DNA from 4 places in the Pseudoalteromonas sp. BSi20429 genome. Region 4 is predicted to be linked to each of the others. Evidence: predicted binding sites of a transcription regulator. Region 4 holds the regulator's gene; each other region holds the start of a gene.

Region 1 (3,161 bases), on a different contig from region 4:
ATCGCGCTCAGTTCCTTCAACTATCGATACAATAGTTTCAGTTGCTGTGTGTCCGTAAGTCATACTCATTGATGAAATAGCGGTATCAAGCATATCAATGCCTGCATCAATCGCTTTTTGATAAGTCGCAGTACTTAAACCTGTTGTAGCGTGGCACTGCATAGCAATAGGAACCGATACGGTTTCTTTAAGTGCTTTAATTAGTTTTTCAGCATCGTACGGCTTTAATAAACCCGCCATGTCTTTAATACAAATTGAGTGACAGCCTAAATCTTCTAATTGCTTAGCAAGAGTCAGCCACATATCAAGCGTATGAACAGGACTTACCGTGTACGAAATAGTACCTTGAGCATGCGCGCCTACTTTTATAGCCGCTTTAATCGCTGTTTCTAGGTTACGTACATCGTTCATTGCATCGAAAATACGAAATACGTCAACGCCATTTTTATGTGCGCGTTCTACAAACTTTTCAACTACATCATCAGCGTAATGGCGGTAGCCTAATAGGTTTTGACCGCGTAATAGCATTTGCTGTTTAGTATTAGGCATCGCTTTTTTAAGCGCACGAATACGCTCCCAAGGATCTTCGCCTAAATAACGAATACACGAATCAAATGTAGCACCGCCCCACGATTCAATAGACCAATAACCTGCATCATCTAGCTTGCTAGCAATAGGTAGCATATCGTCTAGGCGCATACGTGTTGCGAGCAATGATTGGTGCGCATCGCGTAATACCAATTCTGTTAATTTTAATTTAGCCATGTGTGTGCCCCTTATTTATTATTTGATTTGTACTGAGCAATGGCAGCACTAATAGCAGCGATGTGCTCATTAGGCACACCTTGAGATTTAAAAGACGGTGATTTAGCTGGTGATGCCTCTGGTTCGCTATAGCGCGTCACCAAATTAGACATAAGCGTTACTGCACCAATTAATATCGACAGAAATACAAACACCCCAACCATACCAGTTAGCATTAAGCTACCAGCCGTTGTGAGTAGAGCACCTATATCCATTTTTCTCCCCCTTGAAACCCATATCGAAAATAAAAAATCGATTTAATTAAATATTTATTCACTGGATAATAACAAAACTAGTCGCTTTGTCTACATCTTGTAAATTGGTAAAACCAATTAAACTATAAACAACATAACACTCAACAAATTTACATGCCATAACCCAGCAATCATGCGCCCTACAATACATACAGAAAATAACGACTATAGCTAATAGTTATATGGAAGTTGTTAATTAACTATTCAACTTAATAAAAATAACCGCCAAATTATTATAATAAGTACAAAAACACACATCAATTGTTAATTGGTCTTACCAAAAACATTATTTTTAGTGAATATTTACCGGTAACTTGTAACAGTGTGAATAACTTACATAACAAAGCGTAAAAATTACTAACTAACTAATAACTAAAAATACAGTTAAAAACCATAACTAGCTGATATAAAACAAAAATAAACTTTGGCATATAACTGGCATTAGTTATTGTGAGCAAATTTAATAACCAAGGAGAAAACAATGTTACGCTGGACAATTACATTTTTAGTTATTGCTTTAATCGCTGCAGTGTTAGGTTTTGGTGGCATCGCAGGTGCCGCAGCTGGTATAGCAAAAATTATATTTTTTATATTTTTAGTACTTTTAGTGATCTCATTAGTTTCAGGTGCACTACGTGGTAAATCACCCAGGTAGATAAAGCATTCAACTAACAAACACTAAAATTTAATTGATACTTACAAGGAATTACATTATGAATTCAACAACTGTAAAAGCAGCACTAATCGGTCTATTCGCAAGTTTCTTCATCATGGGTTGTGAAGACAATCATGCAGAAGACGCAGGCGAACGTATTGACGAAGCAGTAACTGACGTGCAAAACAAAGTAGAAGATGCATGTGAAAATGTTAAAGAAGGCGTAAACGCTGAAGAAACTAACTGTTAATTCTTCTTGTAACGCTAAAAAACGGCCTTAGGGCCGTTTTTTTGTGCCTGTAATAAAATCACTGACTATAAAGCTGCTCATTTAGCGGTTAGCTTGTTAAAATAAAAAAAACGATATTTAAAGCAAGGCAATATGGCATTTACAACAACCTACACACTAGATAAACCTTACTTTTACGAGTGCTTTGACGAGTCACTCCCCTACAGTAAGCGCGCCAAACCTAAGTACTTTTTACTTGTACTCCTCGTTGCGCTTGGTTTATTTGGCATTTATGTTTTAAACGATCATTACTTAGGATCGTTTATGATCATGCTAGGTGTACTAGAGTGCGTCGCTTTTTACTATCGCAGACCTTGGTGGGTAACCAGACAAATGCTCAGCAGAGCGTCAGGCTCTGAGGTAACACTTACCTTTGATGAAGAAGGCATTAAATCGGCTAATCATTACAAAAGCTTTCAGCTAACTTGGCAAGACATAAGCGAAGTAATAGATACTCAGCAAGGTATTATTATTAAAAATAAAAGCGGAATGCAGTACATTTCAAAACAAATACTAACCCCAGAAACACTCGCCTTTATAAACAAAAAAGCCACTCAGTGAGTGGCTTTTTGACTAGTTGAGTTAATTACTCAACTACGTATACGTGTTGATTAAGCATTGCCCGGATTAGGGTTCGACTTTTCAGCTTGTATGCGCATGTAAATCTCTTCACGATGCACTGATACGTCTTTTGGTGCATTAACACCGATTCGAACTTGATTTCCTTTAACACCTAGAACAGTAACTGTTACTTCGTCACCAATCATTAGGGTTTCACCTACTCTACGAGTTAGTATTAGCATTCTCTTGCTCCCATGTTCCAATAAAAATTATAAGATTCCGCTTAAACATACTAATGAAAATTAGACTGAAAAGTAAGTAAAAACTCTCAATCTATCCATTTTCTGTTAAAAATGCTTTGTGTAATGCACGAACTGCCAACTCTAGGTACTTTTCATCTATTAAAACTGAAATTTTGATCTCAGAAGTCGAGACTAAAACCACATTAATATTTTCCTGCGCTAATGCATCAAAAAATAAACTTGCTACACCAGAATGCGATTTCATACCCATTCCAACAGCAGAAACTTTAGCTACTGTTGGTAATCCGCTTATATTTTGAGCACTGAGTTGAGCTTGATCTTCGCTCAATAATTCA
Region 2 (3,161 bases), on a different contig from region 4:
AATGGCCGATACCATAGAGTATTCTAACGTCGTATTTCCTTTGGCGCGTTTTGATAGTAATTTACTTGCGCAATTACATAAAACAATTGGCTCATCAATGGTAATTGAAGGCGAATGGTTGATCATCAAGCATTTATATATTGAACGGCGCATGACACCACTCAATTTATTTTTAGAAAATGCTGATGAAGAAAGTGCCGCAGACGCGATTGAAGAATACGGGCAAGCTCTAAAAGAAATGATTGCCGTTAATATATTTCCTGGCGATATGCTCTTAAAAAACTTTGGTGTAAGTAAGCACAAACGTATTATTTTTTACGATTACGATGAAGTTCAATACCTAACAGATATGAACTTTAGAGCATTACCGAAAGCAAAGAGCTACGACGATTATTTAATGGATGAACAAAGTTACTCTGTTGCACCACAAGATGTATTCCCAGAGCAGTTATGTACATTTGTAATGCCTAATCCTATGTATAAAAAGTTTTTCCTCAGCACTCATCCAGAGCTTATAGATGTTAGCTTTTGGAAGCAGGCGCAACAAAATATAAAAAATGGGCAGGTAAGTCATATTTACCCATACCCGACAGCACAGCGATTTATCCATCACTGGTAGACGCAAAGGACACACAATGAATATAAGTAAAATAGATTTAAATTTACTCGTTTATCTCGATACATTGCTTCGAGAATGCAACGTAACACGCGCTGCTAATCAATTGAGTATTACGCAGCCCGCAATGAGTAATGGCCTTAAACGTCTTCGTAACTTATTTAACGACCCTATTTTAGTTCGTACCAGCGATGGTATGGTCCCGACAGAGCGCGCTTTAGAGTTACAACCCGTTATTCGTGGCATATTAATGACGCTTGAAGAAACCCTAGCACCTAATAGAGAATTTGAGGCAAGCCAGAGTAAACGTGTATTTAGAATAATGGCCAGTGATTACGCTGCAAGTACGTTAGCGCCAAAGCTCTTAAGTAAACTACACGAAGAAGCCCCCGATACTACTTTAGATATACTCACACCAAGTGATGTAACCTTTCATGACGTAGAAAACGGTAAAGTAGATATGGCAATCAACCGTTTTGAAAACTTACCTCAGTCTTTTCATCATAAACGTATTTGGAAAGACAGTTTTTGCTGCTTAGTTAAGGCCGACAACCCTATTATTGAAAACTTTAGCCTCGACAGCTACTTAAAAGCGCGCCATATATGGGTGAGTAAAACAGGTTTTGGTGTAGGTGTGGGCATGGACCCTAAAGATGTGCAAAAACTTGGTTGGGTTGACGAAGCACTTGCCCACTTTGGTAAACATCGTAACATTGCCACTTTTACGCGTAACTACCATGTAGCGATTCATTTAGCTAAAGAGAAAAATTTGATTGCGACCCTTCCTTCAAAAGCTGCAAATATATACTTAGATGATCCGGGGCTTAAAATTTTAGAGCCACCGTTTCCAATTCCTCCTTTTGAGCTTGATATGATTTGGAGCCCACTGTTGCATCGCGATGCGAGCCATATCTGGTTACGCCAAAAAGTAGCTGAAGTAGCTGAAGAGCTAAAATAACTTTATTACACAATATAATGTAAAAATTGCTAAGTTAATACTTTCCTCATTAACTTAGCCCCTTTCTGAAATAAAATTAAACTAATAAAATCAAACAACTACATGAAAATAAAAACGTGGAACATACATTGCTTTTATTAAGTTGAACTATACATTCATTTAATAAAAGAGGTCATTATGAACACCCATCAAGGATCAGAAGTAAATCATATTACTGACATCATTCAAGTTATGAACAGCGGCATCGATTTTTATCAAAAAGCACAGGAAAAAGTTGAAGACCCTGCTATTGGCGCACTTTTTCAGCGTATGATAGATGCCCGAAAAGTGAGTGTTGAGCGCTTGCAGCCATATGCAATTAATGAAAAAGGCGAACGCGAAGATGGTTCATCTTTCGCAGTTGAAGCACGACGTGCATACACAGCCTTACTTACTACATTCACCTCACATAACGACAGCACGTATGTAAAAGAGCTTGAAGAAGTAGAAGATAAAACGCTTGTAGAAATTAAAGCCGCTATGGATAAACCACAACCGGCTGATTGCGAAGCTGCACTGGCTAAAACATTATTAACAATGCAAAGCTGCCATGCAGAAATGAGCCGTATGCAAAAGCAGTAAGCTTACATAACGCATAAATACAACCCAGCCTAGCGCTGGGTTTTTTATTGCCTCTAATACCAATCTGCATAAATCTTTAAGCAATTTAACGAATTAAATCACACTATAACGATGCCATATAGACCCCATATATAAGCAAATTGGTATAAACACCACCTTATTTCGCCACATTTTAAATACATAATGAATACAAATATTTAATGTTATTAGAATATTTATTTAACCACGCTTTATTTTTGCTGTGCTAATTTTGTTAGTAGGTACCTAAAACCTTGCTGTGGCGCCGCAGCATTTAATTAAAAATAAGGTCCAATATGAAAAGTAAGCTAGGGCGTGTTGATCTCTGGTGGTTGAATTTGCAGCAGTATGTTTGGTTTTTAGGCAAGGCAGAGCCTATGTAGTGTGGTTATTCCCCATAAATAGGCGATAACGCAGCATAAAGGCCAAACATGCGCTGCCCTTTGGGCTCTTTCTAGGGACGATTAACTCTTTGTTGCTCGGTTTTTACTTAGCCCACTAGGTTACAAACCTCGCGCCGCGATTTAATCGCCCCTAGATTGAACAAATTTCAATCCACAAAGATTCACACGCCCTAACTAAACTGCAAAATAATGCTGATGTAGATATGACCTCGATGTTAGACATAGTGTTCATATTACTAATTTTCTTTATTGTAACTACATCTTTTGTAAAACCTGTGGCTATTGAATTAAACCGACCACTCGGCAGCCCTCAAATAGATAAGCCTGTTAAAAATGCTTTATTTAGAATTGATGAAAGTAACGGAGTATATTTTTCAGGGAGGTTAATTGATTTAGAGCAAGTTGCGACTAATTTAGCGATGTTCGCGGCTAAATATGAAATAAGTTCGGTACTTATAACCGCAGACGAAAACAGTACTCATAATACTTTAATGAGTGTAATGAATAATATTAAGCAATACGATGATTATTCAATAAGTTTGAT
Region 3 (3,161 bases), on a different contig from region 4:
TTGTGTTAATGACCGATGGCTTATCGGTTATTATTGATGCAGTTAAAGAAAGCCGAAAAATATTTCAACGCATGAACAGTTACGCTATTTACAGGGTTGCTGAAACACTGCGCGTACTACTTTTTATGACAATGGCGATATTAATTTTTAACTTTTATCCGTTAACAGCAGTCATGATTGTAATGCTTGCTTTACTTAACGATGCCGCCATTTTGTCTATTGCATACGACAATGTACATTATCAAAATAAGCCCGAAACATGGAATATGCGGCTCGTTTTAGGTATTGCATCTGTGCTGGGAATTGTAGGGCCAATTGCAGCCTTTGGTTTATTTTACTTAGGAGATAAAGTATTTGAACTCGACCGTCCTCATCTTCAAACATTAATGTACTTATTACTTTCTGTAGCAGGGCATTTGACTATATTTTTAGCGCGTACCCGAGGTCCATTTTGGTCTATTAAACCGTCTGCTATATTAATGGTCGCCGTATTTGGCACGCAAGTTATAGCAACACTTATTGCTGTTTATGGGGTGTTTATGACCCCACTAGGATGGGGATGGGCACTTGCTGTGTGGGCATATGCTTTGGTGTGGTTTTTTATTAACGATGGTTTAAAGCTAGTGGCGTATCGAATTTTTGATCCGACAGAAGCACCCTTACTAGAGAAGAGTTAGCACATAGGCTTAAAAAATGGTTATAAGCCAAGTGGCTTATAACCAATAGTACACAAGGGAGTGTATATAAGGTGGTTCAATTATTTGTGAGTAAAGTTACTCACAAATAAAAAGTATTAGTGCATTGCATCGTTATACTGCTTTGCCAAGCTTTGTTTTTGCCCTTCGGTTAGTGCTTTACCCGCTAATTGAAATACTTCGTGTTCTTCTTCGCTTAAATGATGATGTACTAAATGATGCAGTTTTTTAGCTGCAACTAACCATGCAGACGAGCTCATTTCGGTATCTTCAAGTTGTTCAATTAATTCATCAATTTCGTGATGTTCAGCTACGCTGTGGCGCGCTTTTTCATGAGTTAAGTCATCAAACATAAGTGGGTTGTAAAAGTAACGTTCTTCAAATTTTGCGTGTTGTTCTAGTTCTGTTTTTAGCTCGTCCATTAGCGTGTGGCGCTGCTCTGTGTCGCCGTGCGTTTGAATGAGCGCATCTACTAATTCTCGTTGTTTGTCATGGTCATGACGTAGTGCTTCAAAAATATTCATAACTAGTCCTTTTACAATTTATTTGCTTATATCACTAACTAGCAAACTAAATGCCAAATGTTAAGTTGATGTATTTTATTGCTTTTATTTTGATTTTTATTTTTGGGCTGCTATCACTGTAAATTTTACAGTGATATGAATGCAATAATTTCAGGATTTTACGTAGTTCAATTATAAAAGGAGTATAAATTCCTACAGAACCTTACAAATATTTACTGGTTGTTTATTTTATTGTAGTGATAAAGTAGCAACATTATTTAGGTACAATCTATATGTATTACTCCCACATATAATACCAATCGGTATAAATACAGGTAGCACGTTAACTTAATAGGATAGTTTAAGGATGAACATAAAAAGCCCCATCGCCGCATTATTGCTGTGCGCTTTACTGAGTGCATGTAGTACAGCCCCACGTTCTGACCCTAACTTATGCATTGAAGAGGCTGAAACGGTTGATCGAAATGGCGCTCAAACAAGCTCAGAAGTTTATAATCAATGCATTAGCGCACAAATTAAAAAGGATGAAAAAAATGACACTTTTTTTGATGCTATAGGTACGTTCTTTTTTGAATTTTTTGTAATGGTGGTAGAAAGTAAATAGGCTAACTTGCAGCTGTAATTTAAAGTAAATAAGTTGCGTAAAAATAGGATTAGTTATGAAGCAATTATTGATAGCAATTCCACTTTTTTTATTACTAAGCGCTTGTGCGGCACAGCCTTACGCAGGCTCGGCAAAATGTATGGAACAAGCAGATATTGCATACGAAACCGATATACGTAAAAATGAGATATTAGATAATGAATGCAAAGCTGCAAAAGTAAATACGCCTAATAAAAAGCTTGAGAATCATGGCTTGGTTGATAGAAGCCTTTTACAGCTAATCGTTAGCGTTTTAAATGGCGTATTTTAATAGTAAAAATATAATTAAATAAGGTATGTATGAGGGAAGAACTAAGAGCAAAAATAATTACCGTGTGCGATAAAAAAATAGCAGCTAAAGGCGAAAATGTAGGGCTTTCTTTTTATGCATTTTTTGCTAATAAAAACGACGACCCAGAGCTACTTATGGAAGCTGCTACTTGGTGGATACACACCCATAAATTAGATCATTTTGTAAAAGCACATAAAATTAAACAAATGGTTTTAGACGGACTTTAGTCAAGTAAATGAGCCAATACTTTTAGCTGTGCTTATTTAATCAACAACGACTTGGTTTCTTCCGTTTTCTTTTGCTTTATAAAGTAATTTATCTGCATGCTTAATAAGAACATCTAGTGTGCTTTTTAAAGGGCCACTTACAGAGGCCCCTGCACTAAAGGTGATTTTTGTATCACTAGGAAAGTCTTCTATATTACTGCAATGCTCGGCGAAGCTAATGGCGAGTCGGTTAAATATATCGCGAATTATTCGTTCATCAACCGTATTTAGTGCAAATAACCATTCTTCGCCGCCGTAACGACCAAACTGATGATCATTACATAGTGTTTCTTTTGCAGCTTTTGCAAAGGCAATAAGAACTAAATCTCCAACATCGTGACCAAAATGGTCGTTAACTTTTTTAAAGTAGTCTAAGTCAATAATCGCTATCGTCATTTTACCTTCACCAAGCTTTGCTTCTGCTGCGCGCATTATTCCTCTGCGATTAGGGCAATTTGTTAGATAATCTGTTAATGAAATATCGTGATATTTTTGACGTTGTCGAGCTTGCCGATAAAATAAAAATAATGAAGCAATCACTAAAATAAATGCAATAGCAGCGCTAAGTCGCCAAATTATTTTTTGTTGGTACTCTTCTTTAGCTTGTAGTTCACTAATGTCTTTTGCGTACTCTAGTTGCTGTATTTTTTCTTCTTTTTCTTTTACTTCAAACTGCACCTGTAGTGTTTTTATATTATTTTCACTGGTAGCTTCGTAGTGTTTTTTTGTATAAAGGAGCTT
Region 4 (3,161 bases):
CTATAAAGGCCGTGAAGTTGTAAAAAACGTCGGCCTTGAAGTCAAAGCTGGCAGTATTGTTGGCTTACTTGGCCCTAACGGCGCAGGTAAAACCACCACGTTTTATATGATAGTAGGACTTGTACCTAGCGACAAAGGTAAAATATCGATAGACGATAACGATATTACTCTTTTACCTATGCATAGTCGTGCTAGATTAGGCATTGGCTACTTACCGCAAGAGTCTTCAATATTCAGAAAGCTGACTGTTTATCAAAACTTAATGGCCATTTTAGAAACGCGCAAAGAGTTAAATAAACAAGCTAGAGAAGACACTCTCGATAAATTATTAGATGAATTTAGCATACAACACATTCGTGATAGCCAAGGTATGGCATTGTCAGGAGGCGAACGTCGTCGTGTTGAAATAGCACGTGCGCTGGCAGCAGATCCTAAATTTATATTACTGGATGAACCATTTGCAGGTGTTGACCCGATTTCGGTATTAGACATAAAGAAAATAATAGAACATCTTAAAAATCGTGGGATTGGTGTATTAATCACCGATCATAACGTAAGAGAAACCCTTGATGTTTGTGAAAAAGCCTACATTGTTTCTCATGGGGAGCTGATTGCATCAGGTACTCCAGAACACGTATTAAATGATAAAACAGTACGCGATGTTTACTTAGGCGAGCAATTTAGGCTGTAACATTTACGCCATGTCTTTAAGCATCTGCTAGTATTAATTATAACAACATAAAAGGATTGTTAGAGATACATGAGGCAATCACTACAGCTGCGCATGGGCCAGCAACTTACAATGACTCCACAGCTGCAACAAGCTATTCGTTTGTTGCAACTCAGTACATTGGATCTCCAGCAAGAAATACAAGAAGCTCTCGACAGCAACCCGCTATTAGAGGTTGAAGAAGCAGACTATTCAGAAGACGCTGCAGGTAAAAACGAGCAAAAAGCAGATACAGATGACATAACTGTTAGCGCATCTGCCGATGATGCTCCAAGCGAATACGAACAAGATAGTGGTGAAGCACTTGCAAAAGACACGCTAAGTGACGACATGGCTATGGATGTTAGTTGGGATGAGTACATGAGTGCCGCCCCAGCAGCATCATCGGGTCCGATGCCTGAAGACGAATCAATATACCAAGGCGCCTCTACTGAAACGCTCCATGAGTATTTAATGTGGCAGTTACAACTAACGCCATTTAGCCCTACAGACGAAGCTATTGCTATTGCGATTGTAGAAGCCGTCGATGATTCAGGTATTTTAACACTAAGCTGCGAAGAGATTTTAGAAAGCTTTAATCAAGAAAACGAAGATGATAACGAAGTCGAACTTGATGAAATTGAAGCTGTATTAAAACGCATCCAACTGTTTGATCCTGTTGGTATTGCTGCACGTAGTTTACAAGAGTGTTTGTGTATTCAGCTTAACCAGTTTGACAAAGAAACACCTTACATTAATGAAACAAAAATGATTTTAACCGAGCATATTGATTTATTAGCTGCTCGTGACTATCGTACATTAATGAAGAAAACTAAGCTCAAAGAAGAAGAGCTTAAAGAAGTAATGACATTAATACATACTCTTAGCCCTAAACCAGCAGATACTATTGTAAGAGAAGAATCTGAGTATGTTATTCCCGATGTGTCAGTTAAAAAAATTAAAGGCCGCTGGGTTGTTGAGTTAAACCCAGATAGCATGCCTAAAATTCGTGTTAATAGCCAATACGCTGCAATGTCTCGCACTGTAAAATCCAGTGGTGACAGCCAGTTTATTCGCTCGCATTTACAAGAAGCTAAATGGTTTATTAAAAGCTTAGAAAGTAGAAACGACACGCTATTAAAAGTAACAAATTGTATTGTTAAGCAACAACAAGGCTTTTTTGAACACGGTCCTGAAGCCATGAAACCAATGGTTTTAAATGATGTTGCTGAAATGGTAGAAATGCACGAATCAACAATTTCGCGCGTAACAACCCAAAAGTATATGCACACACCCCGTGGTATATTTGAGCTTAAATATTTTTTCTCAAGCCATGTAAGCACCGAAAACGGGGGTGAATGTTCATCTACAGCAATCCGTGCGCTTATCCGAAAATTAATCGCAGCAGAAAACTCAGCAAAACCATTGAGTGATAGCAAAATAGCGGATATATTGGCTGAGCAAGGAATTAAAGTAGCGAGACGTACAATCGCAAAATACCGCGAATCTCTGGCTATTCCACCGTCAAATCAGCGTAAAAGTTTGATTTAAGACGCAAAAAAAAGAGGGTAATGCTTATGCAACTAAACTTAACTGGTCGTCACGTAGAATTAACCGATTCACTAAGAGACTATATTAATACCAAATTTGCGAAGCTAGAAAGACACTCTGATCATATTAATAATGTTCATGTCATTCTCGATGTAGAAAAATTAAATCAAAAAGCAGAAGCCACCATACACGTAAGCGGTGCTGAGCTATTTGCCTCTACAGAACATCAAGATATGTATGCCGCCATTGACTCGTTGATCGACAAGCTCGATCGACAAGTAATTAAACACAAAGAGAAGCTTGCTCGACACTAATATGATGAAATTAAGCTCACTTATATGCCAGGACTGCAGCAAAGCTGCGGTCCTTTTTAATAGCAAAAAAAGAATTTTAGAGTTCATTAGCGAACTTGCTCACGACAAACTTCCGTATTTACCGCAACAAGATATTCTTAATGCTTTAATGAGCAGAGAAAAATTGGGTAGTACAGGTATAGGGCGTGGCATTGCCATTCCTCATGGAAGAATGAGCGGTGCAGAAGAGCCTTTGGCTTTAGTACTCGTTAGCGAAACTCCAATAAATTTTGATGCAATCGATAATCGCCCTGTTGATATTTTCGTCGCACTCATCGTACCAGATGGCGATAACCAGCAGCACTTAAAGACTCTAGCAACCATTGCTGATAAACTAAACAACAAAGATTTTTGTAAACAGTTACGCAGTGCAAAATCAGATGCTGAGCTTTACCAAGTTATTGTCAATCAATCATAGTTTTATAAAGGGTGTTAAATGGAGTTAATTATCATAAGCGGCCGTTCTGGTTCTGGAAAGTCGGTTGCTTTACGCGTTGTAGAAGATTTAGGTTATTATTGTGTAGATAATATTCCAGTTAACTTGCTTC

What was found. The regulator sigma-54, encoded in region 4, starts transcription at its own class of promoters, with help from an activator protein. The targets are predictions, from matches to a motif close to GTTGGCACGNNNNTNGNNT.
Region 1: P20429_RS20340 (DUF1328 domain-containing protein) is a predicted target of sigma-54. The motif match lies at 1,482-1,500, and genes of this name have one in related genera.
Region 2: P20429_RS04100 (PA2169 family four-helix-bundle protein) is a predicted target of sigma-54. The motif match lies at 1,690-1,708, and genes of this name have one in related genera.
Region 3: P20429_RS13955 (hemerythrin domain-containing protein) is a predicted target of sigma-54. The motif match lies at 1,259-1,277, and genes of this name have one in related genera.

Annotation. Positions count from the first base shown of each region.
Region 1 is NZ_BADV01000052.1:54,068-57,228, reverse strand. Features, by position in the region: gene oadA (sodium-extruding oxaloacetate decarboxylase subunit alpha) at 1-765, opposite strand, end outside; gene P20429_RS08660 (OadG family protein) at 777-1,019, opposite strand; gene P20429_RS20340 (DUF1328 domain-containing protein) at 1,540-1,713, shown strand; gene P20429_RS08670 (hypothetical protein) at 1,772-1,963, shown strand; gene P20429_RS08675 (YcxB family protein) at 2,096-2,563, shown strand; gene csrA (carbon storage regulator CsrA) at 2,614-2,805, opposite strand; gene P20429_RS08685 (aspartate kinase) at 2,897-3,161, opposite strand, start outside.
Region 2 is NZ_BADV01000081.1:53,777-56,937, reverse strand. Features, by position in the region: gene aceK (bifunctional isocitrate dehydrogenase kinase/phosphatase) at 1-619, shown strand, start outside; gene P20429_RS04095 (LysR family transcriptional regulator) at 636-1,574, shown strand; gene P20429_RS04100 (PA2169 family four-helix-bundle protein) at 1,752-2,195, shown strand; gene P20429_RS19835 (biopolymer transporter ExbD) at 2,767-3,161, shown strand, end outside.
Region 3 is NZ_BADV01000024.1:18,820-21,980, forward strand. Features, by position in the region: gene P20429_RS13960 (plasma-membrane proton-efflux P-type ATPase) at 1-677, shown strand, start outside; gene P20429_RS13955 (hemerythrin domain-containing protein) at 794-1,219, opposite strand; gene P20429_RS13950 (hypothetical protein) at 1,566-1,823, shown strand; gene P20429_RS13945 (hypothetical protein) at 1,879-2,133, shown strand; gene P20429_RS13940 (DUF6500 family protein) at 2,163-2,381, shown strand; gene P20429_RS13935 (GGDEF domain-containing protein) at 2,418-3,161, opposite strand, start outside.
Region 4 is NZ_BADV01000010.1:16,946-20,106, reverse strand. Features, by position in the region: gene lptB (LPS export ABC transporter ATP-binding protein) at 1-691, shown strand, start outside; gene P20429_RS17605 (RNA polymerase factor sigma-54) at 761-2,260, shown strand; gene hpf (ribosome hibernation promoting factor) at 2,287-2,574, shown strand; gene ptsN (PTS IIA-like nitrogen regulatory protein PtsN) at 2,579-3,031, shown strand; gene rapZ (RNase adapter RapZ) at 3,050-3,161, shown strand, end outside.